DNA from 4 places in the Pseudodesulfovibrio sediminis genome. Region 1 is predicted to be linked to each of the others. Evidence: predicted binding sites of a transcription regulator. Region 1 holds the regulator's gene; each other region holds the start of a gene.
What was found. Region 1 encodes sigma-54, which starts transcription at its own class of promoters, with help from an activator protein. Its sites were predicted from a motif close to CTGGCACGGNNNNTGCTT; they were not measured.
Positions count from the first base shown of each region.

Region 1 (7,563 bases):
CATCACCATCCAGAAATCCGCCGGGGCAGAGGAGGTAATTGTACTTGTCCATGCGGACATGACCGGCAGCAAGGTCGGAAAAATAGACGATATCGGCATTCTCTGCGCCTGCCTGCTTGAGTGCATAGGCAGATTCCTTTTCGCAGTTGGTACCGTATCCGGTTATGACAAGAGCGTTGACGCTGGCCATTAAAATCTCCTCTTCGTATTGACTTTGTCGCAGTACCCTGCGAAATTTGCAAAGCAGCTATGTGCTGGACGGGAACATACTTGTCCGGCGTACGACAGTCAATATGCTCGGAGCAGAAGTCCGAACATGATATATCCAAATAATTCAAGCATAATGAAGGGGCTTTTTGGCGCATGAAAACCAAATTCATATTTATTACCGGCGGTGTTCTCTCTTCCCTGGGCAAAGGACTTGCAGCCGCATCTATCGGCGCACTTCTCCAGGCACGAGGACTCAAGGCCACAATTCAGAAACTCGACCCGTATATTAATGTCGACCCAGGCACCATGAACCCCTTCCAGCATGGTGAAGTGTATGTCACCGATGATGGTGCTGAAACCGACCTGGATTTGGGGCACTATGAACGCTATCTGAATACCGCCTTGAGTCAGCAGAACAACTACACTTCCGGGTCTATCTACAACTCTGTTATTCAGAAAGAACGCCGGGGCGATTATCTCGGTGGTACCGTGCAGGTCATCCCGCATATTACCGATGCTATCAAGGAAGCAGTCATCAACCTGCCGAACGGCGAAGATGTCGCGCTTATCGAAATCGGTGGTACGGTTGGTGATATTGAAGGCCAGCCTTTCCTTGAAGCCATTCGTCAGCTCAAGAATGACCTTGGCAAGGAAAATGTGCTGTACATTCATCTTACTCTGGTCCCTTATATCAAGACTGCCGGTGAGTTGAAGACCAAGCCCACACAGCATTCCGTCAAGGAACTGCGTTCCGTGGGTATCCAGCCTGATATCATTATCTGTCGTTGCGAAACAGAACTTGAGGATGATCTCAAACGCAAGATCGCGCTGTTCTGTGACGTTGATCAGGACGCCGTGTTCACGGGCGTGGATGTTTCCTCCATCTACGAAGTGCCTCTCCAGTTCTATGAAGAGGGCGTTGATCAGAAAATTGCCATTCTGTTGAAGCTTCCGGCTCGCAACGCAGAACTGGATCCGTGGATCAAGCTCAATCATGTCCTCAAGAATCCCGAGGGTTCGGTCAAAATCGGTATCATCGGCAAATATGTTGATTTGACTGAAGCATATAAGAGCCTGCACGAAGCGTTGGTCCATGGTGGAGTTGCCAACGAGGTCAAGGTTGAACTGGAGTATGTGAACTCGGAAAAGGTTAACGCCAAAAACGTCGAGAAGAAACTCAAGGATCTGGATGGTATTCTGGTTCCCGGCGGTTTCGGAACCCGTGGCGTCGAAGGCAAGATTCTGTCCATTCAGTATGCCCGTGAAAACAAGGTGCCGTTCTTTGGTATCTGTCTTGGCATGCAGTGTGCCTGCATTGAATTCGCACGTAACGTCATTGGTCTGGAAGACGCAAATTCGGAAGAGTTTGACATGACCACCAAGAACAACATCATTTATTTGATGAAAGAGTGGTATGACTTCCGTACCAAGAAGACCGAAACTCGATGTGAAGAGTCCAACAAGGGTGGCACCATGCGTCTTGGTTCCTATCCGTGCAAGCTCAAGAAAGACACCATGGCCTACGAGGCGTACAAAACTATTAATATTGATGAGCGCCATCGTCATCGTTTTGAATTTAATAATGATTTTATTGAAGCGTTCCTGGAAAACGGTATGGTCCTGTCGGGTACGGCACCAGACGAATCCCTCGTGGAAATAGTTGAACTGCCGAATCACCCCTGGTTCCTGGGCTGTCAGTTCCACCCTGAATTCAAATCCAATCCCATGAACCCGCATCCGCTGTTCAGGGATTTCATCAGGGCCTCAAAAGAAGAAAAGGGCAAGAAATAGCTGATGACAGACCTCTATACAGCAAGTCTGGAAGGGCCGTTCATTATTGCCGGGCCTTGTGCACTTGAAAGCAGGGAGATCGCTCTTCAGGCTGCCGAGACCCTGGCCGGACTGGCAGATAAACTGGGTCTGACGCTGATCTTCAAGAGTTCTTTTGACAAAGCGAACAGGACGTCCGTGACCAGTTTTCGTGGTCCGGGCATGGAAAAAGGACTGACAATGCTGTCCGAGGTCAAATCGACCTTCGGACTGCCAGTTGTCACGGACATCCACCACCCCGAACAAGCCGCACCCGTGGCCGAGGTGGCGGATGTGCTTCAGATTCCGGCTTTTCTGTGTCGTCAAACCGACCTACTCGTGGCTGCGGCCAAGACCGGGGCCGTTGTCAATATCAAGAAAGGGCAGTTTCTGGCTCCATGGGATATGAAAAACGCCGTGGACAAGGTACGCGCTTCGGGCAACGAACGAGTTTGGCTCACGGAGCGCGGCTCCACCTATGGTTACAACAACCTTGTCGTGGATATGCGTTCCATTCCGCAGATGCGTGCGTTTGATGTGCCTGTGGTCATGGATGCAACGCACTCGGTTCAGTTGCCCGGCGGCATGGGTGGTTCAAGTGGCGGGCAGCGGGAGTACGTTCCGGTGTTGGCCTCGGCTGCAGTGGCCGCGGGCGCCAACGGTGTCTTTATGGAGGTACACCCCGATCCAGACAAGGCCTTGTGTGATGGCCCCAACAGCCTCCCACTGGACCAGGTCGAGTCGCTGCTTGTCCGTTTGAAAGCCTTGTGGGAGTTGAATCGTGGTTGATGCAGCATTCGAGCTCGCAAGGAATATCAAGCTGCTCGTTCTTGACGTGGACGGCGTCCTCACGGACGGAGGGCTGTATTATGGCGACGATGGTATTGTCATGAAGCGTTTCAATGTTCAGGACGGTCTCGGCATCAAGCTTGCTCAGGCATCAGGGCTTGAAATCGGGGTCATAACCGGTTTGAATCAAAAGCCGGTCGAGAAACGGGTTACCGAGCTTGGAATCAAATATTATTATTCCGGCAAGCATGACAAGGCTCCCCTGTTCAAAGAGATTTGTGACCAGGTCGGTATTCAGCCATCCGAAGCGGCCTTCATGGGTGATGACTGGATTGATCTTGGTGTCATGGCCGTGGCTGGTTTGGCCATGTCTGTGCCAAACGCGGTGCCTGAAACCCTCTCGGTAGCTGATTGGGTTTCCACCCGCCGAGGAGGTGATGGCGCAGTGCGTGAAGCCATATCCTTTATTCTTGAAGCACGCGGGCTCAAAGAAGAGGCCTGGAAACAGTGGGCGGAATAATGCAAGGGCGTCCGGCGTTGTTTTTCGCCTTGATCTTTGTTGTCGGGCTTGGGCTCGGTATCGCGGTCAAAACACTCTTTTTTTCTGACCCGATTATTGAAACCGAGGCCACGTCGACCACTACGGCCAATACACGTCAGCGATTGCTCGAAGAAGCGGATGTCTCCGCAGAAGATATTGAGCTTGTTCAGGGAAAACGAGGGAGCATGACCTGGAAGTTGTTGGCTAAAACAGCCAAGTATAACCAGAGTGTCGGCCTTATCGGCGTTGAATATCCTCAGCTGACCGCTTTTTTTGGTGATGATCGTCAGGAAGTCTATGTCCGTGCCGATCACGGAGAAGTTGATCAGAAAAATGATAATCTGACCCTGTATGACGGTGTCAGCGGTCGTTTTGGAAACATGGCTCTTGATGCACAACACCTTGATTATGTTGGTGCAATTGGTAAAGTATACCTCAAAGGCGGAGTGACGGTCCGTCGACCGGACATGACGGTTCAGGCCACTGCGCTTGAAATTGATCTGGTGACACGCCAAATGGTCGCAGCTGGCGGAGTGGAAGCTCTGTTGGCTCCCAAAGGGCTGGACAACAATCCGCTGATTGAAAATGAAGAGTGAGGTCGTGATGATGAATATACGTATCCTGCTATCTGCATTGGTATTGCTCACAGTGCTTTTGCCCACTACCGTCCTGGCTCAGGAGTGGGGTGAGCTTCGTCAGGCTACCGTCAATCTCAATGTGCGAGAATTGCCTGACAAAACGAGTGAACACGTCCTGACTCTTGCCAAAGGGCAACGGGTAAAATGCGATTTTCTCGAAAATGGCTGGATTGCTGTTTTCAATATAAATGAAAAGGTGCGCGACAAGGCCAAAGCCGTTGGATACGCCAACGCCAAGTATCTGGAAGTTGTTCCCAAATCCGTACAAAAACCAACTTCCAAGCCTGAACAGAAACCTACCTCCCAAACAGTTGTCGAAGCGCCAAGTGGGGAAGGTGAGGTTAAGGCCCCAGTTGCCGATACGCCTCCGGACCCAGTCCTGACCGGCATTGATCCCAATCGTGTTCCTGTCAAGATCACTTCCGACCGCATGACCTATGACGAATCCGGTAAAGTGGTGTCCTTTGTCGGCAATGTGGTTGCAGTGCATGGAGAATTGACGCTGTGGGCGAACTCTCTTTCTGCGTTTCTTTCTTCAAAGACCGGCAAGAAGTTTTCTGCTGACAGCATTGATCGTATAATTGCCAAGGGCAACGTTAAAGCCGTTAAAGGGAAGAGCCAGGGTACTTGCGGTAAGCTGACATACTTTGTGGAAGCGCAACTGCTTAAAATGGAGCAAAACCCTTTGCTTCAGGATGGTCCAAACAGTCTTTCCGGAGAGGTGGTCAAATTCCACCTCAAGGACAACCGCAGTGAGGTGGTCGGCGGTAAGAGCCAGCGGGTCAAAGCCATTTTCATGACTCCTGACAAAATCAAGGGGCAATAATGGCTGATGGACTGCGGGCAGCAAATCTGTCCAAACGATATGGCCAGAAAGAAGTCGTTCATGGCATCAATATCGAGCTTAATCCCAAGGAAGTTGTCGGCTTGCTGGGGCCCAACGGAGCGGGCAAAACCACGACATTCTACATGCTGGTCGGCATTGTCCAGCCGAATACCGGGGAGGTCTCCCTGGACGGCGAAGTGCTTACTGACAAGCCGTTGCATGAACGGGCTCGTATGGGTGTGAGTTACCTTCCCCAGGAAAGCTCTATCTTCAAGAAGCTGACGGTTCGTCAGAATCTCGAGATCATCCTTGAGCAGACGCCCTTGAGTTCAAAAAAGCAGCGGGCTCGAGCGGATGAATTGATGGAAATGTTTACCATTACCAAGCTGGCGGACCAGGCGGCCATGTTTCTGTCGGGTGGTGAACGTCGTAGATTGGAAATCGCCCGGGCGCTTATCCTCGACCCGCAGTTTATTTTGTTGGATGAACCTTTTGCGGGAATTGATCCTATTGCGGTCATTGATATTCAGGAGATTATTTCCGTCCTTAAAAGTATGGGGATCGGAATTCTGATTTCCGACCATAATGTGCGAGAAACATTAAATATTTGCGATAGGGCATACCTTGTCTATGAAGGCTCAGTCATCTTGGAAGGCTCTCCGGACGAAATCGTTCAATCAAGTCGTGCCCGTCAAATATATCTGGGCGAAGATTTCAGCTTGTAATCATCTCTCCACACAAGTTTTACGTATTGTCGATTTACACAATGGTGAATCGTTGGTACACTTTTTTCATGTCAGATTTTGTATCGTATATCGTTAATGCTGACAGTAGTTTATAAGAATATTCTTGCTTCTGTCAGTTGATTGTGGCATAGTAAATCTACATAAATGAAGATTTGTATCAAAAAATAAATTGCATACAGCTCAAGGCATAAATAATGGGATTGGAACTCAGACAACAGCTTAAGCTCTCTCAGCAACTGGTTATGACACCGCAGTTGCAGCAGGCTATCAAGCTGTTGCAGCTTTCGCGATTGGAATTGCTCGAAACAGTGCAGCAGGAACTCATGGAGAATCCTTTTCTCGATGAGAGCGAAACCGAGGCTGATGTTTCTGATTCCTCAGAGGCGATGACAGAATCTCAGGCCGAAGAAGAGCTGGTTCGCAATGCGGATTGGGAGAATTATCTAGGCGAATTCTCCAGCACCTCCAAGCAGTCTGCAGCCCGTGACGCGGAAATGCCGGAAGAGGGTATGTCTTTTGAGGCCAGATTGGCTTCCAAGCCGTCTCTTGAAGGGCATCTCAACTGGCAGATGCGTCTCTCGAATTTTTCCGAACACGAATTGGCTATCGGTGAGATCATCCTTGGTAACGTTGATACCAATGGCTATCTTCAGGCCTCAATGGAAGAGATTCAATCCATGGTGCAAGCCACCGAAGAGGAGATTGAATACGTTCTTTCACGCATCCAACGCCTTGATCCCATAGGCATTGGCGCACGCACTCCGCAGGAGTGTCTGCTCGTTCAGATGGAGGTCCTTGGGTACACGGACCCCATTCTTGTCTCGTTGGTCACAGATCATCTGGAAGACCTTGAGAAGAATCGATACAAGCCCCTTGCCCGCAAGTTCAAGATCTCCATGGATGAGCTCAAGAGTTATCTTGACCTCATGCAGACCCTTGATCCCATGCCGGGAACCAATTTTTCCAGTACCGAGCCCCATTATGTCAGCCCGGATGTGTTTGTTTACAAGTATGGTGAGGAGTTCGTCATCATCTTGAACGAGGACGGCATGCCGCGGTTGCAGATGAACACCTTCTACATGGATTCCATGCAGGGTGCAGCGGGCAAGGAAAAAGAGTATTTTCAGGAAAAGATGCGATCTGCCGCATGGTTGATGAAAAGTCTGTACCAGCGGCAGAGAACATTGTATAAAGTAGTTGAGAGCATTGTCCGCTTCCAGCGAGCCTTTTTCGAGGAGGGTGTGACAAAGCTCAAACCCCTGATCCTCAAGGAGGTAGCTGAGGATATTGAGATGCATGAATCCACGGTGAGCCGTATTACTACTAGTAAGTATGTCTCAACTCCGTATGGGATTTTTGAGTTAAAGTTCTTCTTTAATTCTGCCCTGGAACTGGATGATGGTTCGCAGGTGGGTTCAGAAAGCGTCAAGGCGCTTATCAAGCAAATGATAGCAGAAGAAGACACGAAGAAACCGCTCAGTGACGAAAAGATTGGGGATGAACTCAAGGAAAAGCTTGAGGTAAACATCGCCAGGCGCACAGTCGCCAAATATCGTTCGGCAATGGGTATTCCTTCTTCTTCGAAACGCAAGCAGTACTTCTAAACCAGTACGGTTTGCCGCACTCTAAACCAGGAGGCAGCGTATGAACATCAGCTTCACTTTCAAGAACTTTGAGCCGTCTGATCATCTCAAGGGTTACGCAGAAAAGCGTTTTGAAAAGGTCGCCAAATACGTTTCTGATTCGGAAGCCGATCTCCAGGTCAATTTGCTGGTCGAAAAGTTTCGCCATATGGCGGATGTAATTCTGAATTCGGATGGCATTCACATATCGGCCTATGAGGCCTCTGAGGACATGTATGCGACTATTGACATGGTTCTCGACAAGCTGGAAGCCCAACTCAGAAAGATGCGCGAAAAGCAGAAGAGCCGTATCAGGAAAGCGCGTGCAAACAAGATGGGGCAGATGAGTGTCTTGTCCTTCCAGGACCTCGTTCCGGAAGCT
Region 1 covers NZ_AP024485.1:510,970-518,532, reverse strand. The annotation lists gene SRBAKS_RS02555 (phosphoribosylformylglycinamidine synthase subunit PurQ) at 1-190, opposite strand, end outside; gene pyrG (CTP synthase) at 364-2,001, shown strand; gene kdsA (3-deoxy-8-phosphooctulonate synthase) at 2,005-2,808, shown strand; gene SRBAKS_RS02540 (KdsC family phosphatase) at 2,801-3,328, shown strand; gene lptC (LPS export ABC transporter periplasmic protein LptC) at 3,328-3,945, shown strand; gene SRBAKS_RS02530 (LptA/OstA family protein) at 3,953-4,813, shown strand; gene lptB (LPS export ABC transporter ATP-binding protein) at 4,813-5,538, shown strand; gene rpoN (RNA polymerase factor sigma-54) at 5,754-7,163, shown strand; gene hpf (ribosome hibernation-promoting factor, HPF/YfiA family) at 7,204-7,563, shown strand, end outside.

Region 2 (7,563 bases), 770 kb from region 1:
CTGGTTCCCTTTCATATCGAGGACATACAGACATTCCACGTTGTCGTAGGTCTCAATGAATCCGGACAGGTTTTTGCCCATATCCTTGTAGGGACTTTCGGCCAACTCCTGACACATGGTCAACACTGTCAGATGATAACTGGAGTACAGCCGCTTGTCGTCGGCAATCTGCTGTGTCCGGTTTTCGCGATGCTTTTCGGCCAGTGCATCCACTTTGGACGCCATGCCGGGCACCGCATCCAGACCCGGAGCAGGTCGAGCGAAATAGTATCCCTGAAACACGTCCACACCATTGGAGAGCAGACACATGGCTTCCTCGGCGCGTTCTACGCCTTCAGCCAGCACCAGACATCCCAGTCGGTTGGACATCTGCACAAAGCTCCGTACCACTTCGATCTTGTGAAAATGCTTGTCCACATTGCTGATGAGCGATCGATCGAGTTTGATGACGTCGGGCTTGAGCGTCGGGATACGATCCAGATTGGAGAATCCGGCTCCGACATCATCCAGGGCAATAAGAAAATCGTGCTTGCGATAGAATTTGACAAAGGCCATGAGCGCATCCATGTCATCACACTGCGATTCAATGATCTCGATGATAACCGAATTCGGGCTAATGCCACACCGGTTCACCAAATTGAGAATGTGATTGGAGCCTCGGGTCTCTTCGTTTATGCAGGTAGCGTCCATGTTCATGGAGAGCATGACACTTTTGTCTCTTCGGTGGAGGGCGGCGAATGCTTCGACTGCGTTCGTTCGGCAAGCCCGGTCCAGTGCGAGCCGGGATGCCTTGTCCCGGGCTTGCTCGAACAGCAGAGTAGGAGGTATAATCTCTCCGCTTTGAGGGTCGAATCCTCTGCTCAGAGCCTCCAGCCCGACAACGGCCTTCCGCTTGAGGGAAACCTGGGGCTGAAAGTGAGTAAGAATAAACCTATTCTTAATGATCTCTTCTATATCGGGCACTGTGGTCAACACGAAAATTTCCTCTAGATCATGTGGGTTGGTGTGTTGGTTTCCGTGCCTGATTCGTTCTCGAAACAAGACCGGGGCGGTGGTGTGTGGTCACCGCCCCGGTACGTATATGTTTTCGCAATCCAGGATTAGAGGATTCCGTCCTCACCGGTCCTGATACGCAGCGCTTTGGCAAGTTCGGTGACGAAGATCACGCCATCGCCTTCCGAGCCGGTGGCTCCTGCGCTTTTGATTGCTTCGAGAGCCTTGTCCTCGAATTCATCGTTGACGCCGATTTCGATACGAACCTTCTTGAGCAGGTTCACTTCCATCTGGACACCGCGGTAGGTTTCCGTGAATCCTTTCTGACGGCCCGATCCCAGAATGTTGGTCACGGACATGGAATAGATTTCCTTGGCGTAAAGGGCCTGCTTCACGTCGTTGAGCTTTTCTGGCCTGATGTATGCTATGATGAGCTTCATTTTCTTGATCTCCTTGAATGATCTCTTATTCTGTTCTTTGTTCAGCTTCTTGCAAGCTGTTCAAAATGGTTCGGGTACACAATGGTTGTTCAATTCAGGGCCGATTCCTGATCTCTTTTCATGAGAGTTGTCATAGTTGAACAACAAGCACTCTGGCCATCTTCAACAATGCTGCCTACTCGTTAGAGAAGAGCTGGAATCCGTTGTAGGACTCGGAACCATGTTCTGCGATATCCAGACCCTTGAGCTCTTCTTCCTTGCTCACGCGGAGGCCGAAGATGCCCTTGACGAGAGCCATGAGGATGTAACCTGCACCGAATGCCCAAACGAAGATTGCGCCTGCACCGATGAGCTGTACGCCGAGCTGAGCCACGCCGCCGCCGTAGAAGAGGCCGCCGTCAGTGTTGAACAGGCCACAGGCGATGGTACCCCAGGCACCGCAGACGCCGTGGACAGAAGAAGCACCGACCGGATCGTCGATCTTCAGGACCTTGTCGATGAATTCAATGGCCAGGACAACCAGGACACCAGCGATCAGACCGATGATGATGGAACCGACGGGGGAAACCGTGGCACAACCGGCGGTGATACCGACCAGGCCAGCCAGGGCGCCGTTCAGGGTCATGGAGATATCAGGCTTGCCGAAACGCATCCAGGCGAACATCATTGCGCCGAGCACGCCGCCACAAGCAGCCAGGGAAGTGTTTACAGCGATGAAACCGATGCTGCCGTCAGCAGTGGTGGTGGAACCGGGGTTGAAACCGAACCAGCCGAACCAGAGGATGAAAACACCAAGGCTTGCCAGGGGAATGTTGTGACCGGGAATGGCCTTTGCTTTGCCGTCTTCGGTGTACTTGCCGATACGGGGGCCGAGAACCAGGGCGCCAGCCAGGGCGATCCAGCCACCAACGGAGTGAACAACAGTGGAACCGGCGAAGTCACAGAAGCCGAGACCTTCCAACCAGCCAGCGCCAGTGTCGCCCAGCCACAGCGAACCCCAGGCCCAGTGGCCGGAGATGGGGTAGATGATGCCGGTCACGACGATGGATACGAGAATGTAGCTGGAAAATTTGGTGCGTTCAGCCATACCACCGGAAACGATGGTAGCTGCAGTTGCGGCAAACACGGACTGGAAGAACCAGAAGGTGTAAGTCCAGGGAAGATCAGCTTCGCTGACGCCGCCCAGTGCGTAACCGGAGGTGCCGAGGAACCCGCCGGCATCAAGGCCGAACATCAGAGCAAAACCGAACAGGAAAAAGCAGATGGAACCAACGGAGAAATCCAGGAAGTTCTTCATCATGATGTTACCGGCGGATTTGGCGCGAGTAAAACCGGCTTCAACACAACCGAAACCTGCCTGCATGAAGAAGACAAGGATACCGGCAATCAGTGTCCACAGAACATTACCATGGAACTGAGACAGAGTTTCCACTTCTTCAGCATAAGCAAAAGTGGGGGCAAGGGCTGCTGCCAAAGTGGCTACGCCGATGGCGAGCCTCTTGGAAACATGGGTCGGGGACTTTCTCAAATACATTTCAATACTCCTCTTTGAATGGAATGCGTTTCTAACCTGCCTCCCTTCTATCAAGACCCGTGCCAAACTCGTTTTTTATTGCTATTAGTGTAAAAATCCTCAAAACAGTGCATTTTAGACCAATGTTTTTTTACAATTTTGCAATAAATTACATTTTTGAAGTATCCAAATTAGTCCAAAATTGTCAATTTTACAAAAAATGTCAAAAAGAGATAAAGATGACCGCCGGTCACAAGAATATATAGTAATATACTCTATCCGTCCGAATTTGCTGCGATTTTTTTTGTTGACAGAATATCCGTCAAGGTATAGCGTCTGTCTCCATGATGAACACAACTTCCTCCAACGCATACTTTTCCAACTATTATTTTGGATATTGGTTTAGCCGCGCTCGCGGGCTTGGACGAGGTGCTGTGTAACCAAATGGTGGATTACGAAAGCAGATAAAAACCTCTTCAAGGGCCGCGGGCGAAAGCCGGCGGCCCTTGTTTTTTATCCGCCGGCCTGAGCCACTGCACCTTGAAGACAACCTTGAAGGAGAGAGAGCATGCATATCGGTAAAGCAATCAGACTGGAAAGAATCATCAATCGGAACACAGGCAGGACCATTGTTGTACCCATGGATCACGGCGTGACTGTCGGCCCCATCGAAGGGCTTGTGGACATGCGCGAGGCCGTTGGCAAGGTCGTGGACGGCGGAGCCAACGCCGTCATCGAACACAAAGGGCTTGTCCGCTGCGGCCATCGCGCCCAGGGCAAGGACATCGGACTCATCGTCCACCTGTCCGCTTCCACCACCCTGTCCCCCTTCCCCAACGCAAAATCTCTGGTCGCCAGTGTTGAAGACGCCATGCGTCTTGGCGCAGACGCCATTTCCATCCACTGCAATCTTGGTGATGAAACCGAAGCCGCCATGCTCAACGATTTCGGCAAGGTCGCATCCGACGCCGCCAACTGGGGCATTCCGTTACTGGCGATGGTCTACGCACGCGGCCCGAAAGTCTCCGACGAATACAACGTTGACGTTGTCGCCCATTGCGCCCGTGTAGGTACAGAGCTCGGTGCCGATGTGGTCAAGGTTCCCTACACCGGCGATATCGATACATTCAGCCATGTCTGCGACGCCTGCTGCGTTCCGGTGGTCATTGCAGGCGGCCCGAAACTTGACAGCACCGAAGCATTCCTTCACATGGTGCATGATTCCCTTGAAGCAGGCGGAGCTGGCCTGTCTGTTGGTCGCAACGTCTTCCAGCATGAGAATCCCACTCGTCTTGTCGAGGCTCTGAACATGATCGTACATAATGACGAGACCGTAGAAGCCGCCCTCAACCATCTTAATGGATAATGGAATAACCATGAAAAAAGTCATTTTCAAATCCGTCCCCTTTGACAAAAACCTCGTCACCCTGGCGCTGGAATCCGGCGTGGACGCCATTATGGTCGAAAAAGATCAGGTCGCTGCCGTCAAATCCCTGAGCAAGGTGAAAACCATCACCCCGGAAGACATGCCGGTGGTGGAGCTGAAGAAAAAATCCGACGAGGATATTGCCATCAAGGGCATCAAGGAAGGCAAGGACGTCGTCCTGAAGAAAGGCTGGGAGATCATCCCGGTGGAAAACATACTGGCTCAGGTTGATACGTTGGCGCTGGAATGCGAATCCCTTGACCGCGCCATCCTGGCTGCCGGCATCCTTGAGCGTGGCTGCGACACCATCGTGGTCCTGCCCGAAGGTGCCGCCGATCTCAAACAGATCGTCTCCGAACTCAAACTCTCCCAGGGCACCATGGATCTGCAAGCCGCCACTGTCACCGAAATCGAATCCACCGGCCTCGGCCACCGTGTATGCGTGGACACCATCTCCATATTAAAGAAAGGCCAGGGTATGCTCATCGGCAACTCCTCCGCCTTCTCTTTCCTGGTCCACGCCGAAACCGAATCCAACCCCTATGTGGCTGCCCGTCCCTTCCGCATCAATGCGGGCGCGGTGCACGCCTATGCCCAGATGCCCGGCGACAAGACCACCTATCTTGAAGAGCTGGCCTCGGGAGACGATGTCCTCATCGTGGGTGCCGACGGCGCGACATCCCTGGCCACTGTGGGCCGCGTAAAAGTGGAAATCCGCCCCATGCTGCTCATCAAGGCGGAAGTGAAGACGCAGGAAGGCGTCAAGACCGGACAGGTGTTCCTGCAAAATGCCGAAACCATCCGCGTTGTCAGCGACAAGGGCGAACCGGTCTCGGTGGTCTCCCTCCAGGTCGGTGACAAGATCATGGTCAAGACCGATGAAGCCGGCCGCCACTTCGGCATGCGTATCACAGAGGAAATCAAAGAGGGCTAGTCCCCTTCTTTCGGAGATAGTCATGACTGATAAAGACAAGACAGACATACCGGATCTCAGCGAGCTGCGAGTCGAGATCGATTCCCTCGACAAACAGATCGTGGACCTGCTCAACAAGCGGGCCGAGGTGAGTCTCGGCGTGGGCCGCTACAAGGCCGCCAACGACGAACCCATCTACAAGCCCTTTCGTGAACAGGAAGTCATGGACAAGATCGCGGACTCAAGCCCCGGGCCGCTCCCGGACAAGCATCTGCGCACGATTTACCGTGAAATCATGTCCTCATCCCGCCACCTGCAACGCCCGGAACGAGTGGTCTACCTCGGGCCGGAAGGCACGTTTTCCTACTTTGCCGCCATCGAGCACATGGGGTCCGCGGCCTCGCTGACGCCCAAGGCCAACTTTGAGGAGATCTTCCGGGCCGTGGCCGAAGAAGGCGCCGAACTCGGTGTAATCCCGCTCGAAAACACCATTGAAGGCACTGTGGGGCAGGTGGTTGACCTGTTCATGAAATACAAGGTCTACATCCAGGCGGAAGTCTTCAGTCGCATCAGCCATTCACTCATATCCAACGCCGAAAACGTGGAAGACGTGGAAGTGATCTACTCACATCCGCAACCGCTCGGACAATGCCGGGACTGGATCAGAAACCATCTCCCCAACGTGCCGACCATTCCCATGGAATCCACTGCCGAGGCAGCCAAGGTCGTGGCGGGCAAAAAAGCTGCCGCCGTTATCGGTCATCTCAAACTGGCGGACATGTATGGCATGAACGTGCTGGCGCAATCCATTGAGGATCTGCCCGACAACTGGACCCGGTTCCTGATCATCGGCGCATCCCCATCGCAGGAAGACAGACGGGACAAGACCTCCATACTCTTTACCCTGCCCGATCGCCCCGGTGCTTTGGCCCGTGTGTTGACCACCATGGCGCACCAATCCATCAACATGTCCAAACTTGAATCCCGCCCGTTCAAGGGTGAGAAATGGAAATATGTCTTTTTTGCCGATCTGGCCTGTGATCTGGGCGGCGAAAGATATGAAGACGTACTCGAAGATATCAGGGACCAGTGCCAAACGCTGCGCGTGCTCGGGACCTACCCCACTCAGGAGGAACGATAATGTCCAAGACACCCATCGTCATCAATGCACCGGCCAGTAAATCCTTGTCTCACCGCACCCTTATCGCGGCGAGCCTCGCCAACGGCATATCCGAAGTCTCATCCATTCTGGATTCCGACGACATCACCCGCACCCGCGGCTGCCTGACGGCATGCGGTGCGCAGATTGATGAAAAGGACGGCAAACTCATCGTCACCGGCATGGAATCCGGGCCTAAAGGCGGCAACGCCGATGGCAAACACAAAGACGAAGCACCGCACGAACTTTTCATGCACGAATCCGGCACCACCTGTCGTCTCATGACGGCCGTGGCCGCCGCCGGACACGGAACATTCAAGGTCCACGGCGCACAGCGCATGCACGAACGCCCCATGGCGGAACTGGTCAAGGCGCTGGGCAACCTCGGATCGACCTTTGAATATGCGGAGAAAGAGGGGTTCCTCCCCTTTGTCATGACCAGCAAGGGCTACACTGGTAAAAAAGTGGAAATCACCCTGGAAGAAAGCAGCCAATACCTCTCCGGCCTGCTCCTTGGTGCGCCCTTGGCTGATCATGAAACCGTCATCTCCGTGGTCGGCAAAAAAGCGGTCTCCTGGCCGTATGTCGCCCTGACGCTCCGCATCATGGAGGATTTCAAGGCGGGCTTCACCGTAGAAGTCAAGGAAGGCAACGCATGGCAGGCCGTGCCGTGGCGTTCGGTCAAGAGCGCGACTCCCAACAAGATTCGCTTTGTTGTCCAGCCTACCGGCTACGACGCCACCGACTACCGCGTGGAAGGCGACTGGTCCAACGCCAGCTATTTCCTGGCCGCCGGTGCCGTGGGAAAACGCCCGGTGCTGATCAAGGGGTTGGCCGCAGATTCGCTTCAGGGAGACCGCGCCATCATGGACATCCTGAGCCAGATGGGCGCATCCATCAACGTGACCTTTGAAGGCATACTGGTGGAACCAAGCACTCTGCGTGGCGTAAACGTGGACATGGGCCGCTGCCCGGATCTGGTCCCCACCGTGTCCGTGGCCGCCGCATTCGCGTCCACCCCCACGACCATCACCAATGTGGCTCACCTGCGCATCAAGGAAACGGACAGACTCGCGGCGTGTGCCACCGAAGTGGCCCGCACGCAGGCCGAAACCGAGA
Region 2 covers NZ_AP024485.1:3,508,134-3,515,696, reverse strand. The annotation lists gene SRBAKS_RS16490 (EAL domain-containing protein) at 1-975, opposite strand, end outside; gene SRBAKS_RS16485 (P-II family nitrogen regulator) at 1,101-1,433, opposite strand; gene SRBAKS_RS16480 (ammonium transporter) at 1,609-2,967, opposite strand; gene SRBAKS_RS16475 (2-amino-3,7-dideoxy-D-threo-hept-6-ulosonate synthase) at 3,515-4,312, shown strand; gene SRBAKS_RS16470 (3-dehydroquinate synthase II family protein) at 4,323-5,306, shown strand; gene pheA (prephenate dehydratase) at 5,329-6,426, shown strand; gene aroA (3-phosphoshikimate 1-carboxyvinyltransferase) at 6,426-7,563, shown strand, end outside.
Region 2: the regulator sigma-54 is predicted to act here: its motif matches at 3,016-3,033, upstream of SRBAKS_RS16480 (ammonium transporter).

Region 3 (7,563 bases), 640 kb from region 1:
CCGCGTATATCGACACGGAATGTGACGATCAGTAGCCCTGTTTCTCCCAGGGAATACTCGTCAGGATCGCGTCGACAACCGGCGCCAACGTAGGCCGTTTCACCGCCACTGCCGGGATACCCTCCGGGAAAACATTGTGCATGGCATCGCGCCCCTCGGCATCGAGCCTGTCCCACTTGTTGAGTACGAGTACGCCCGGGATGTCGCCCAAATCCATATCATTCAGGATCGTGCGCACAGCCCCCACCTGCTCCTCCACTTCGGGATGGGAGGCGTCACAGACGAGCACCAGTAGATCGGCGGAATCCAACTCTTCCAACGTGGCCCGAAAGGCTTCTTTCAAATCCGGCGGCAGACGGCGAATGAATCCAACCGTGTCGGTAAGGACGACCTCGCGCTCCTGTGGAAAGCGGATACGTCGGCTGGTGGGGTCCAAAGTGGCGAACAGTTTATCCTGAGCCAAGACTTTGGACTGGGTGAGCGTATTGAGCAGCGTGGATTTACCCGCGTTGGTGTAGCCCACCAGCGAGACAATGGGCAACCCGGCCTTGGCCCGACGTTCGCGTGTCTGGGTACGCCGCTTCCTGACCTGCTTGAGTTCGGCTTTCAGCCGCGTCAATCGGTCATTGGCCCGACGGCGATCGATCTCAAGCTTGGTTTCACCGGGACCTCTGCCGCCGATGCCACCCATGAGCCGGGACATGGCCCGGTTCTTTCCGACCAGTCGAGGCAGGGTATATTTGAGCTGGGCCATTTCGACCTGCAACTTGCCTGACTTGCTGGTGGCGTGTTGGGCAAAAATATCAAGAATGAGCTGGGTACGGTCAAGAATCTTGCGCTCGGTCACCTTGGCAAGGTTGCGAATCTGGGTAGGTGACAATTCCTGATCAAAGATGATGACAGAGGCATTGGCCTGCAGCGCGCGGACTTCCAGTTCGGCCAGCTTTCCCTTTCCCATGATGAACTTGGGGTTGTGCTTGCGCACCCGCTGGATCATGGTCCCGACACTCTCCAGCCCGGCCGTGTCCGCCAGTTCGCCCAGCTCCTCCAGGGAAAGTTCCTGCACAGGACGCGGAGTCTTGTCCACACTGACCAGCAACGCGCGGTTTTCATCAGACGAGGTTCCCTGCCCATCCAACTGCCGGTTGAATTCATCCTCCATCGCATCCACGATGGAGCCAAGATCAAGATCAAACCGATCCCAGCGCATGGGCTCAAAGACTTCGTAACTTTTGTCCTCCGGATTGGGAGGCAACAGATGCGCCGCCTGAACGACATCGGGAAATCCGTCGTGCACATTGAGCGCAACCACGGAATCAAGACGCAGGAAGACCATATCCATAAGGTCTTCCTGCGACAAAGATTCGTCGGAAAGGTGTGTGTGAAGAAGACGCAAACCACGCAATCGCCCAGAGGATAGCCGCTTGCGCGGCAGTTCCGGGATATAAATGGAGCGGTTGTCACCAACCAGCACCATATTGACCTTGCCCTGGCGGTCTATGAGTAAACCGAGCTGACGACCGGTCTCGGCGGACAGCTCCGCCATCTCGCGAGCCTGTTCATTGGTGTAACAGTCATCCGTGGGATACTGCCGTTGATACAGACGCGACAGCCGTTTTATCTGGCTCGGCTTCAACCCTTGCAGGTTGCCAATGGGCTTCTGGGCGATGACGTATCCCCTATGCGTCGTTTTCTGACAGGTATTTTGTAATCATGGCATCGTATTCACTGACAAGCTTGAATGTCAGCGCAGCCATTTCCTTACGGAATTCAAGGGAGATGCCGCCCTTCTCCTCAATCTCCTTCTGCACTACGGAGTAGTACTGGGGATCAGGGACCACGCAAATGGAGTGAAAGTTCTTGGCTGTGGCGCGCAGCATGGTCGGGCCACCGATGTCAATCTGCTCCACAGCGGCCTTCAAATCCAGCCCTTTGGCCACGGCATCTGCGAAGTTGTAGAGGTTGACACATATCAGATCGAAAGGCTCGATGCCGAAATCGCGCAGGGTCTCCATGTGTCCCTCGTCATCCTTGTCGGCCAGAATGCCGCCATGAATGTTGGGGTGCAGAGTCTTGACGCGACCACCCAGAATTTCGGGGAAATCGGTGACGTCGGACACGGAGGTGACAGGCAGTCCTGCTTCGGACAGCATTTTCTTGGTGCCACCGGTGGATACCAATTCACAACCATTGTCGATCAGAAATTTACCGAATTCGGCCAGACCGGATTTATCGGTAACGGAAAGAATCGCCTTTTTGACGGGCAACAGGTTCATAACGCACCTCTCTTGATGTTTTGAGAGTTGGTGCCAGATTTAGGGCAGGAAAGCAAGCAACAGAGGCACCTTAACACTGTTAAAAAACGAAATTGCAAAACATGATATACACCGTACTATTTCGACCGGAAAAGGATAAATGAATGAACTGGCGCATTTTCAGAATGATGTACAGCACATATGCAACATTCAACATGAAAGGACCTTCATGCATTCATCCCTGCAAACAGGTTCAAATCAATACAATAAATACGTGTTCCCTGAAAACATATGGCGCACATTCATCTGATACAGCCTCGTGTGCATATGAACAGAGGCACCGTACAGACCGTTCAGCAGAGTGGGAAGAAAAGACATGGGAATAGACAAGACCGCCGCACAGGTTTCCCATGCGAGGATGTGTATATTCAGCAATATACCGGAACAGACGATCCTGCAGGCGTCAAAGACGCACCCACAATTCACGTACCTCGGCAATCATGCGTTATGAACGGCCTGCCGCAATGGCTGGTTTCCCGCCCCGCCCATACTGAACAGGACGGGAAACCAACGGGGAGGGGAGACCGTAGTTTAGGACTGGATCTGCGCGAGCATTTCCTTGGCGGATTCGTTGTCCGGGGACATTTCGAGGATTGTCTCGAGCTGTTCACGGGCCGCGTCTCTTTGATCAAGAACCACGAGACATCCTGCCAGGGAGTAACGCACTTCCTGCTTACCCGGGTCGATTTCGAGGTATCCTTCAAGATACGGGACGATCTCTGCCACACGATCCAGTTCATGGCCGAGCCTGATCAGACTGAACAGGGCAACCATGTTTTCGGGGTTCAGCTTGACCGCTTCGACGAACATGGAAAACGCTGCTTCCTGTTCGCCGTTTTCCATGCGGATAAGCGCTATCCCGGAAAGACTCTTGTCGGTGGGCTCAATGTTGTGAGCTTTTTCATACATGACCATGGCATCGGCCAGATCACCGCGCTGAACAGCGACGGTAGCCAAGCCGAGATACGGGTCGGGGTGGATGCCATTGGAGCTGACGGCTTTCTTGTAATACTCTTCAGCCTTGTCCAGCTCACCCATGAACAGGTAGCACTCACCGAGTTCCTTGTTGATTTCGTAATCCAGATGACCACTCATAATTTTCCCCTCCATTTCTCCTTTACCCGGAGGGCCGGGTGAAAAAGTCTCCTTGGCCACACTTGGCCGACAAAAACCTAGCAATGCCCGTGCCAAACAATCCGGCAATACCACGAAACGCATGGCGGATTACGACACAACATTGTGATATACATAAGTTTTTAAAACACACACTCACTGAATGAACGCCAGACTACCACAACCTGATTTTGGCAATGCGGCATTTTCTGCCTTAACATTACATAAGGTAAATCCGCCTGCCCCCCCTCAAATGCGTCCACACATGGCAAAATGACGCCGGATTGCGTCTCAACATTTTTTATCCTTTATTTACAGAGTATTACACAAATGGAACGGGAGTTGCTAAACTCCATGCGTGTTTGACGGGAATACGACCCTGTCAGCAACAGAAAACAGAGAGATAATGTAGGAGGATCAAGGCATGCGAGGACTTTTTGAACGTCACATCCAATTGACAGGCAAGGTCATGGACCTGCGTCTGCAACGTCAAAATCTCGTCACGGCGAACATCGCCAATGTGAATACTCCTGGTTACAAGGCCCAGAGTCTTGAATTCGAAGAGAAGCTGCAAAGCGCCCTGAACCAGAATGCCCTGGGTAAAATGACCCGCACCGCATCCGACCACATGCCCACGGAATTCAGCACCGCCGGTTTTAAAGGGGATGGCCTGGAGGCATTCAAGGCCCGGGAGATTCATGGACAGGACTCTGTGAACCTGGACAAGGAAATGGCTGAGAATGCGAAAAACACCATGATGTACAACGCGCTCAGCTCGATTATCAAAAAGAATTTTCAAGGCATGACCAAAGTCATTCAGGAAGGGAGTAAATAAATGGACTTCATGACTGCAATGGACATCAGCTCGTCCGGCCTCAAGGCTCAAAGAGCACAGCTCAACGTCATTTCAATGAATATGGCGAATATTCGAACAACCAAGACTGCGGATGGCGGACCATACCAACGCAAGTCAGTATCTTTCGAATCCACGCCGGTGTACTCGCCGTTCGCGCAGGAAATGCACGATCAGCTCAACCGCGACCTTCATGGCGTCAAGGTCCTTGGCGTTACCGCAGACCAACGCCCTTTCAAGCAGGTTTACGAACCGCATCATCCGGATGCAAACGACCTGGGATATGTCACCTACCCCGATATCAACGTTGTCGAGGAAATGACCAACATGATGCAGGCCATGCGCGGCTATGAGGCCAATGTTCAAACCATTCAGGCCGCAAAGCGCATGTTCCAGAAAGCCCTGATGATAGGCAACGGTTAAAAAGGAGAAGAACCATGGTCGTCAAAAGTGTTGCAATAAACGCATACCAGCATGCCCTGAACGCCAACCGTCGAACGGCATTGGAAAAGCAGGTCTCCAACAAGCTGCAAAAGCCTCAGGAAGAGGCCCAGGGATTCACGGAGACACTTCAGCAGTCGCTGAAAGGCGTCAACGACATCCAGACCGAGAAAAAGCATATGATCGAAGAATTCGCATCAGGCAAATCGCAAAACGTCCATGAGCTCATGATCACCATGCAGAAAGCGGGACTGACCATGCAGATGACCGGCGCGGTACGCAGCAAGATCATGCAGTCCTACAAAGAAATAATGCAGATGCAGTTCTAGAGAACTCTGTCAGCCCAGTAATACACACACCTTTCAAGTTGCGGGAGAGAGAAGATGCCTCCGTTCGTCGAAGAATATTGGTCAAAAATCAGTGGACTCTGGTCCGAACGCACCGTGTCACAGCGTATCCTGATCGGTGGCCTGGCTGCTTCGGTCATCATCGCCTTTGCGCTCATGATCTATTGGATGAACAAACCCGATTACCGCGTCCTGATGACCAACCTCTACCCCGAGGACGCCTCGCGGGTCGTGGGCATGCTTCAGGCAGCCAAGGAAGACTACAAGCTGGAAAACGGCGGCAAGACCGTCCTGGTCCCGGCGAACCGTGTCTATGAACTGAGGCTCCAGGTGGCGGGCGAAGGCAACCTACACGGACAGGGTATCGGTTTCGAAATTTTTGACGACATTCAGATCGGCCAGACCGATTTTGTCCAGCACGTCAACTACCAGCGCGCTCTTCAGGGCGAACTGGCTCGCACCATCACGGAATTCCCCATGGTCGTAAAGACGCGCGTGCATTTGGTCATCCCGCAAAAATCCCTTTTCATCGAAGACCAGATCTCCCCGTCAGCTTCCATCGTCCTGCAACTCAAGGATGACGGCAAGCTTGAACCGAATGAGACTCAGGGTATCGTCAATCTCGTTTCCATGGCTGTCGAAGGCCTTGAGCCCGCATCCATCACAGTCACCGACATGAAGGGCCGCCCGCTCTACACCCCGGAAGACGAGAACAACGGTCTTTCCCTGTCAAATGCCCAGCAGCTCCACAAGGCGAGCGTCGAAGCCAAAATCCAGCGTCAGATTCTTGAACTCCTCGGCCCTGCTGTCGGCCCTGACAAGGTCATCGCCCGCGTCAACGCTGATCTCGATTTCAGCCAGCGCACCCTGCGCAACGAAACCTTTGACCCGGACGGCTCGGTTGTCCGATCCGAGACCCGGTCCGAAGAGACAACGGCCGGTGCCGCTTCTCTGGCTGGCGGCGAACCAGACGCCAACTTCCGCGGCGACGGATTTGCAGGCACCCGGACCACCCAGGACTCAACACGGGAATCCCGGACCACCAACTTTGAAATCAACAAGACTGAAGAATCCGTCGTGACCCCGGTTGGGGAGTTGAAACGTCTCACGGTTGCGGTTATCCTGGATGGCACATGGGAAACGAATCCGGACACCGGAGAATCCGTTTACACACCGCGTACGGCTCAGGAAATTGAACGCATAAGAAACCTGATTGAAAACGCCGTGGGGTTTGACTCCACGCGCGGGGACACCATCGAGGTTTCAAACATCTCCTTTGGCGAGCCTGAAATCTATGATGCGGACTCCGTCCTGCGGACCATGCTGGAATACGCTCAGCGTCTGGGCAAGCCGTTCCTCAACGGCATACTGATCTTTCTCTTCCTCATCCTGGTTGTGCGCCCGGTGGTCATGGCTCTTATCAGACCCCGTGTGGCAGAACAGGAGATCGAAGAGATGGCCGGTCTGCCCGGTGCCGAACGACTGGCTCTGGAAGAAGAAGAGATGGACGAAGAGGCTCTGGACGCATCACGACGCTTGGAAAATGCCAAGAACCATGCTGTTCAGTTGTCTGATGAAAATATTGACCAGGCCGTGCAACTGCTCAAGACCTGGCTGACTCAGGAGGCTTAGACCATGGCTGACTTCACCGGACCCCAGAAAACAGCCATCGTGCTCCTCGCTCTTGGCGAGAAGTTTACGGGGGAAGTGTTCAAGCGGATGGAGCGCAATGAGATTGCGGCCGTGTCCAAGGCCATGCTCGAAACCGACTCCGTGCCCAAGGAAGAGGTCCTCGAAGTGCTCAAGGAGTACAACGAAGCCCTTGTCTACGGTGCCGAGCTTCTGGTGGGTGGCCCGGAACAGGTCAAGCGTCTGCTGACCAAGTCTCTGGACGCGGAAACCGCCAAATACATCATGGACTCCCTGGACCTGGACACCGGCCCCACGCCCTTCCAGGAATTGGAGAACGTCAGCCCGCGCATCCTGGCCCAGATCTTGCGGAACGAACACCCGCAGACCCTGGCCCTCATTCTGGGACATCTGCATCCGGATCAGGCAGCCGAACTCATTCAAAACCTGCCCGCCGGCGTCCGCGCCGAAGTACTCATGCGCCTGGCCAAACTGGAAGCCGTTGCCGAAGAGATGCTTATGGAAGTCGACAAGGTTCTGCAGAGCCAGCTCATCGCCATGGGCGGCAAGGAAGGCAAAAAGGTCGGTGGTGTCAACTCCGTTGCTGAAATTCTCAACGCCGTGGACCGCAACACCGAGGAAGAGGTCCTCTCCGAAATCGAAGAGGAATCCACCCAGATGGCCGAGGACATCAGAAACCTCATGTTCGTTTTCGAAGACGTCAAATCCGTTGACGATGTCGCCATTCGCGAACTGCTCAAGGAGGTTTCCAACGAAGACCTCACCGTGGCGCTCAAGGGTGCCTCCGAAGACCTGCGCGACAAATTCTTCAAGAATCTGTCGGAACGTGCGTCTGCAATGATCA
Region 3 covers NZ_AP024485.1:1,153,253-1,160,815, forward strand. The annotation lists gene SRBAKS_RS05680 (cation diffusion facilitator family transporter) at 1-35, shown strand, start outside; gene hflX (GTPase HflX) at 29-1,636, opposite strand; gene SRBAKS_RS05690 (IMP cyclohydrolase) at 1,680-2,276, opposite strand; gene SRBAKS_RS05695 (tetratricopeptide repeat protein) at 2,847-3,410, opposite strand; gene flgB (flagellar basal body rod protein FlgB) at 3,853-4,263, shown strand; gene flgC (flagellar basal body rod protein FlgC) at 4,264-4,704, shown strand; gene fliE (flagellar hook-basal body complex protein FliE) at 4,719-5,051, shown strand; gene fliF (flagellar basal-body MS-ring/collar protein FliF) at 5,106-6,701, shown strand; gene fliG (flagellar motor switch protein FliG) at 6,705-7,563, shown strand, end outside.
Region 3: the regulator sigma-54 is predicted to act here: its motif matches at 3,759-3,776, upstream of flgB (flagellar basal body rod protein FlgB).

Region 4 (7,563 bases), 210 kb from region 1:
TCGTTTTATGGATGGCTTTCTCCTTTCCGAGTGGTTTCGTGTGAATGAAGCCCGGTATGGAACGGATCAGATGTCCCTGGATTCCTGGTGTACCCTTGCCCTCAAGGAAGGCGAAGAGGGCTTTGGGTATGGGACAATGCAGGTCGCTCTGCCCAATGCGCTTATGAAGGCGGAAGGCGAGGAGTGCTTCTATTGTGGTTTGAAGAACCATGAATCAAAGGATTGTCCGACAAAGAAGCTCGATATGCCCCAGCCGCAGATATGGAACGCTCTCGCCGGGACGAACATCAATGATTTTTCGGATGGGTTTGCGGAAATTGACGTGGATGTGAACGACGATAATTTTTCCCGCGCCATTCTTGAATTGATGAAAGACAAGAACGACCTCAAGTCGGTCATGACCAAGGCTGTTTTCGAGATCAATGCCCCCTCTCAACTCAGGACCATGAAAGTTGTCTGGAGGAGTCGGAGCAAGGAGTGGATCGATGCGGCGAAGCAGCTTGCCCCGGAAGAGGGGGAGTATGTTTGGGATGCCTTGAAAGCCATAGAGAGTGGCAACCTGGAAAAGGCTGAAGGCTTGATTAAGGAAGCGCAGCAGCAATATCCCAGAAGTTACCAGCCGCATTCGCTGTGGGGATTCTACTATCTGGAGAGGAAAGATTTCAATCAGGCTCTTTTCCAATGGCAGGAAGCAGAGCGTACGAGCTATACCCCGCTTCAACAGGCGATATTTGCCTACCTTCAGGCCCGCTTGATGGAGATCGAAGGCAACCTCAAGGATGCCATCAACGCTTACAAGCATGCGAATACCTTGGACGCATCGTGGCAGGAACCAGTGTATCGCCAGGCTGTCTGCATGGTGAAAATGGGCTTTTCCGGTCAGGCCATGGATCTTTTTTCCAATCTCATCAGCCGTGATCCGCATGTTTTCAATCGGATTCTCATTGATCCGGAACTTGACCGGGGCCGGGTGCAACTCATGAACGCCTTGTGGGAGCACTGGGCGCAGGCGGAAGAAGCCGTTGAAGCCATGCGCGTCAAGGTCGATCAGCTTTCCGAGGACATAACCAAGCGCTTCGATGAGAATCATAGTTATTTCGAGACGGCAAACGAAGACCTCGATCGGCTGAGACAACTGGGCACGACCAGTAATTTCGTTGCCTATTATCAATTGCTTCGGGGGGGTGACAGGTTCCAGGCAACGCTGAATAACGAGGTCAAGCGCGGGATCAAGCGTATCAATTCCAATCTGGAATATCTTTCGGATCGAGTTCGTCAGGTGCAGAGGGAAGCCGCATGGTTCCCGTTTCCGAAGTTGTTGCTGGAGTTCAACAAGGAATTCAACTTCTGTGTGGAGAAGATAAACTGGATAAAGACACAGCGGTTGAATGAAGCGGATAATTTCAGGAAATCACTGCGTTTTATCGAAGAAATTGAAGATCATATTGATTCCCTGCAAAGGCGTCTTGTCACTTTGCGGATTGTGCGGGATTCGACCCTGTTTATTCTTATGTTGGGCCGCAATTTCATCTGGCTGGAACTCATTGGCCTCGGGCTGCTGCTTGTGGGATTGCCCTCGCTTATTTATTTTACCCGTGATGTGCAGGGGAGTTACATTATTGATCTCATCAATGATGAAAGTCAGCGTTGGGAAATCTGCAAGGGGCTGGTGATCATCATAAGCATTGTTGCCGTGGCTTTTTCCGCCGTAAAAAGTGCGTTTTCTTTCGACAAACGAAAACGAGAACTCTTCGATCAATTGGATGAAGAGATACGACAGGTCGCTCCGAAACGATACTGATTTTCTTCTCATCATCTTTCCAAAAGTCTTTCCTTTGCGTATGCTCCGAGTCTGAACAACCGATTCGAACGGAGGTCTCGTGCATAAAATTGTATTGATCCGACATGGGCAGAGTGAATGGAACCTGACAAACCGGTTTACCGGTTGGACGGATGTGGATCTGACCGAGCAGGGTATCGAAGAAGCAAAAGCCGGTGCCAAACTTCTCAAGGATGGCGGGTTTGCTTTTGATGTCGCCCACACGTCACTGTTGAAACGGGCCATTCGTACCTTATGGTTGGTGCAGGACGAGATGGATATCATGTGGCTGCCGGTGCGCAACACTTGGCGACTCAACGAACGTCATTATGGTGCGCTTCAGGGGCTGAACAAGGCTGAAACCGCGCAGAAATATGGCGATGAGCAGGTTTTCATCTGGCGTCGCAGTTTTGATACGCCACCGCCAGAACTCGATATGGATGACGAGCGGTATCCGGGGAATGATCCGCGGTATGCAACGCTCTCAGAGACGGATTTGCCGAGGGCTGAAAGTCTAAAGATCACCATTGATCGGACCATGCCTTATTGGTTCGAGACAATCGCGCCCCAGGTGCAGAGCGGGCAGCGTGTGCTGATTGTCGCCCATGGAAATTCCTTGCGAGGGCTGGTCAAGTACCTTGATAAAATGGATGACGACTCGATCACTTCATTGAATATTCCCACTGGAGTTCCACTGGTTTACGAGCTTGATGATGACCTCAACGCCATTGACCACTACTATCTTGGCGATCAGGAAGCGGCGGCCAAGGCTGCTGAAGCTGTTGCAAACCAGGCCAAGGGGGGGTAACCCGGAAGTCGTCATGGACGAAATTACATTTACTCACGATTTGCTTGACTGGTATGACGCCAATGGTCGGGATCTGCCCTGGCGTCAGAATCCCGAACCATATGCTGTCTGGGTCTCCGAGATCATGGCTCAGCAGACCCAGATGGACCGCGTCGTCGGATATTATTCCCGATGGATGGAGCGGTTTCCCGATATTTCCACTTTGGCGCGCGCCCGAGAAGAGGATGTGCTCAAGATGTGGGAGGGACTCGGGTATTATTCCCGTGCCCGAAACATGCTCAAGGCAGCCGAAACTGTGATTCAGGAGTATGGTGGGGTATTCCCTGCCGAATTCAAGACTATTCAGTCGTTGCCCGGAGTTGGTGAATATACTGCAGGAGCCATTTCGAGCATAGCCTATGGATTGCCTGAACCAGCCGTGGACGCCAATGTCCTGCGCGTGTTTTCCCGGGTGCTTGATATGGAGGAGCCTGTCCGTGGCAAAAGCGGGAAAGGACGTGTCGAAAAGGTTGTGTGTTCTCTGATTCCGCCTGACAGGGCCGGAGATTTCAATCAGGCGATCATGGAGCTTGGAGCGTTGATCTGTTCCAAACGACCCAAGTGTGATCGGTGTCCCGTTCAGGGGCACTGCAAAGCGTATATGGCGAATACGGTCCATCAGCGGCCCGTTCTTCCGGCACCCCAAAAAACCATTCGTATCAACATGGTCACAGGCGTTCTCGTACACGATGGGAAAATTCTCATTCAGAAGCGCAAGCCCGATGATGTCTGGCCCGGCCTATGGGAGTTTCCGGGCGGGAGCATTGAAGCCGGCGAGACGCCGCAACAGGCTGTGGCCCGTGAATATATGGAAGAAGTCGAACTTTCCATCATGCCTGAAAAAAAGATTACCACTGTCACCTATACGTACACCAAGTACCGGGTGACCATGCATTGCTATCTGTGTCGGCTTGATCAGGCGTACAGGGAGCCGGTGTTCAATGAAGCTGTGGAGGGCGGATTTGTTCTCCCCGAGGTCCTGGAAGAGTATGCATTTCCCGCAGGCCACAGACGGCTGGTGGAATACATGAAAAGTGCCGAGTATTTTGACACCCTGAGTTGATCCTCTGATTTTTTACTGAAAAAATATCATGTTGCCGCGATAGGCACACCCTTTGCTTCCTCCTGTACGGAGGCCTCTCCAGAGGCCAAAACTTTGACGCAGGAGTACTGCATGTCTGTTGGAAACATTGGCGATAATGACATTCTGAAAACCGTACAAGCTGGAGTCGGTTCCACTGACTCTTCGCAGGATACGGAGCGCAACAAGCAGTTGATGGCTGCGTTTGACGCTCAGATGAACATGGCGCAATCACTTTTCAGAGAAGGGTCAGATGAATATGGGGAGGGGAGTTCCTCTGATTCATTTGACATATCCATGATCAATGACAGCCGTATGGTCGAGGCGCTGGCCACCATCAGTCGTCTTATGCGCACTGAAGGCGGCCTGGAGCGTCAGAGCTTCCCTCGGAGTAGCAGGGCTGCATCTGGCGGACAGGAGACCGCACAGGCGTCTCCAGCGGTCACCCCTTATGTGCCGGGAGATCTGTCTGCGCAGTTTGAATCCGGTGACGCAGGAGTGGCGGCTGTCGGGTATGATCGCGTTGGCGGTACGTCCTATGGCAAGTATCAGATTGCTTCCAAGCCCGGTACCATGGATCGATTCCTTACCTTCCTCGATGAGAAGGCCCCTGAGTGGGGTGAACGTCTGCGTTCTGCCGGTGCAAGCAACACAGGGTCTACGCAAGGCGCCATGCCCAATGCATGGAAGGCCCTCGCTGCCGAGAATCCCGCCGAATTCGAGAAAATGCAGCACGATTTTATTGCCGGGGAGACATATGAACCGGCTCGAAACATGATTCTTCAGCAGACCGGACTTGATTTCAACAATGCGCCGCCTGCGTTACAGGAAGTGCTCTGGTCCACCTCGGTCCAGCACGGCCCGACAGGCGCGGCTAAGATTGTTGGACGTGTAATCGATCGTTTTGCAAAGAGCGTGTCGGAAGGCGATTTCAACACCTCGGTTATTGAGGGCGTGTACGACAGTAGAAAAGGGCAATTCAGTTCATCCACGGCACGGGTGCAGCGGGCTGTCGCAAGTCGTATGGACACGGAAAAAGAGCTTGCGTTGAACATGCTTGGTACGACAAATCTCAGCCGAATCGTCTGATCTGGGGAGAGAGCGATTGGGTTTGGAATAAGAGGCATGGCTGACATGCCTCTTTGTTTTTGTAGAGGAAACGCAGTGGCTCCACTAGCTCATGCAGCATCTTTGGAGAGCGTTGCTTCCAGTGACGGATCCAGATCCACCCGTAAGGTCCCCAGCTTCTTGTCCACAGCGACTTGTCCCACGGCAAATCCCTTCACCTTGCGGATGTCCTTGACCAGCGCGTACATTATGTCTGCTCTGCCGTCGTCCTTGCGATAGCTTTTCAGGCCGCACAGCGCTGCGGCCTCCATGAGGGTGGTTTCCGGGACCGTCTGATTGGGATGGTCGCGCTTCAGGATAACGTGTGAACTGGGGCCGTCATCCACATGAAACCAGTAGTCAAACGGGCTGGACGCCTTGCTCAACATGTCGTGGTTGGCTTTCTTGTTCTTGCCGCGAATGATCGTGAACCCGTCGCTTGACCGGAACAGGGAGACCGCAAGCCCTCTGTAGCGTTTGGGAAGGGCCGGAGCGCCATCCTGTGTGGGCGCGGCAGACTGCGCCATGGCCGGGTGCACTTCATAGGTCCCCTCTTCCAGTTGGTTCAGCTGGCTGAGGAGTTCTTTTCGTCTGCGTTTGATATGAGGAAAGCCCCGTTGCGCCTTGGCTGCTATTTTGAAATACTTTTCCATGTTCTCTGTGGGGGAGAGAAATGGGTTGAGAGGGACCACCATGGGACCATGGACAGGGTGGGTGACTTCTATTTTCTCAAGCTCTCTGGCGTCCTTGAAACGATACAGTTCCGCCTGCAATGCCTCCGCCTTGATCTGTTCGGCCTGGAGAGACTTGAGCCGGGCTTCTTCTTCATCCAACCGGGCAAGGTTGCGATTGATTTTCTTTCTGGCCCGTTTGAGAAGGGTTTTCTGCGGTTTGTCTTCTTCCATCTCCATGAGGGGGAAGAGTGTGCGTTCTCCATGGATATTGGCCGCTTCCAGCGCTGACGGACAGGTCTCTTCCATCTCATGGCATGACCAGACCTGTGGAGGTGCCCATCCGTTTTTCATCTTGGGCAGATAAAACGTGCAGGCCGAACCGGTCGCCACCGCAAAATACAGGGAGTGCGCTTCCGCTTCCGAGAGGCGTTGCAGGGCTTTGCGTAGTGGGGGAGAAATATGCGGATACTGACGCCAGATATCGGGGTCATCCATGGCGTCTTCCAGTGCGGGCCATTCCGGCTGCACACCGAATTCCGGCTCCAGTTCATCGACAAGACGCATGTCGGAGCGGCAGTCGATGACCAGAAAGTTTCCAGCTTTGTCCTCATCTCTGGGGGTGAGCTTCAGTGCCAGGCGCAGAGTCGGCCAGTCCACATGTGCGGCGAGAATACGTCGTCCATTCAAGCGCTTGCGAAACCACATGGTCATGGCTGATGCAGTCTGTGGATTGGTCGGTTTGACGGTGGAGGTAAACAAAAGACCCGCCGATTTGGCGGGTCTGTAGAGCAGATAAAGTTGTTCGCCGGTGTTCTGGATTTTCAGAACCCAGATTCCCGGGGCAGGTCCAAAGACCTTATCGATTCTCCGACCGATCAGGATGTTGCCCAGCTCAGCACATAGGAAACGAAAGAAATTGGCTTCCATGCCAAATTGGTAAAGACGAGCATACGGCTAGTCGCCGCGAACTGCCTCGTCTTCCTCCTGCTTGCTTTTGCAGTTTATGCAAAGCGTGGTCATGGGTCTGGCTTTCAGGCGGGGGATGGAAATATCATCACCACATTCCTGGCAGATGCCGAATTCTCCGTCTTCGATGCGATCAACGGCCTTTTGGATTTTCTTGATCAGTTTGCGTTCGCGATCACGCAGACGCAATGTGAAGGCTCGATCGGACTCGGCCGTGGCTCGGTCAGATGGATCCGCATAGGATACGCCGGATTCCGTCATGTCTTCAATGGTTTCCTCACTCTTCTTGAGGATATCATTCAACAAGCCGTCCAAGGTTTCCTTGAAGTATTGAAGGTCTTTTGATTCCATCATGTACCTCCTACTATGAGTTTGTACTTTCGGTTGAGGAGTTAGGAACTTAATCCTAATTTTAACGAATTAAAGCGCGTTGGTATACTCAAAAGGGACTAAAAGTAAAGTCTTTCCATTAGTCGAAAAAAATCAAATAGTTCTCGACAGACAGAAAAGCCAAAAAAAAGAAAAAAGTCTCTTGACACCTCAGAGCCCTCTGGGTAAACAGTTGTTCGCTTTTCAGAGCGGGAATAACTCAGTGGTAGAGTGCAACCTTGCCAAGGTTGAAGTCGCGAGTTCAAATCTCGTTTCCCGCTCCAAAGTGGCGACATAGCCAAGTGGTAAGGCAGAGGTCTGCAAAACCTCCATTCTCCGGTTCAAATCCGGATGTCGCCTCCATTTAGCGGGAATAACTCAGTGGTAGAGTGCAACCTTGCCAAGGTTGAAGTCGCGAGTTCAAATCTCGTTTCCCGCTCCAGACATACCAGCCGGCCCTTAACTGGGCCGGCTTTCCCCAAGCGGGAATAACTCAGTGGTAGAGTGCAACCTTGCCAAGGTTGAAGTCGCGAGTTCAAATCTCGTTTCCCGCTCCAGAATGTACAGCCGGTCTTTCGAGACCGGCTTTTTCTTTTGTCCCCCGATATTTTTGCTTTTTTCAAAAATGTGGATTTTTTTATCGACTTTTTGATCCCTCCGGTATGGTCCCTGCACATGAGATCCCGACGGCAACAATTTC
Region 4 covers NZ_AP024485.1:721,204-728,766, reverse strand. The annotation lists gene SRBAKS_RS17830 (tetratricopeptide repeat protein) at 1-1,801, shown strand, start outside; gene gpmA (2,3-diphosphoglycerate-dependent phosphoglycerate mutase) at 1,881-2,627, shown strand; gene mutY (A/G-specific adenine glycosylase) at 2,641-3,729, shown strand; gene SRBAKS_RS03655 (VgrG-related protein) at 3,841-4,836, shown strand; gene SRBAKS_RS03650 (NFACT RNA binding domain-containing protein) at 4,926-6,455, opposite strand; gene dksA (RNA polymerase-binding protein DksA) at 6,483-6,845, opposite strand; tRNA gene SRBAKS_RS03640 (tRNA-Gly) at 7,073-7,147, shown strand; tRNA gene SRBAKS_RS03635 (tRNA-Cys) at 7,152-7,226, shown strand; tRNA gene SRBAKS_RS03630 (tRNA-Gly) at 7,231-7,305, shown strand; tRNA gene SRBAKS_RS03625 (tRNA-Gly) at 7,346-7,420, shown strand.
Region 4: the regulator sigma-54 is predicted to act here: its motif matches at 3,770-3,787, upstream of SRBAKS_RS03655 (VgrG-related protein).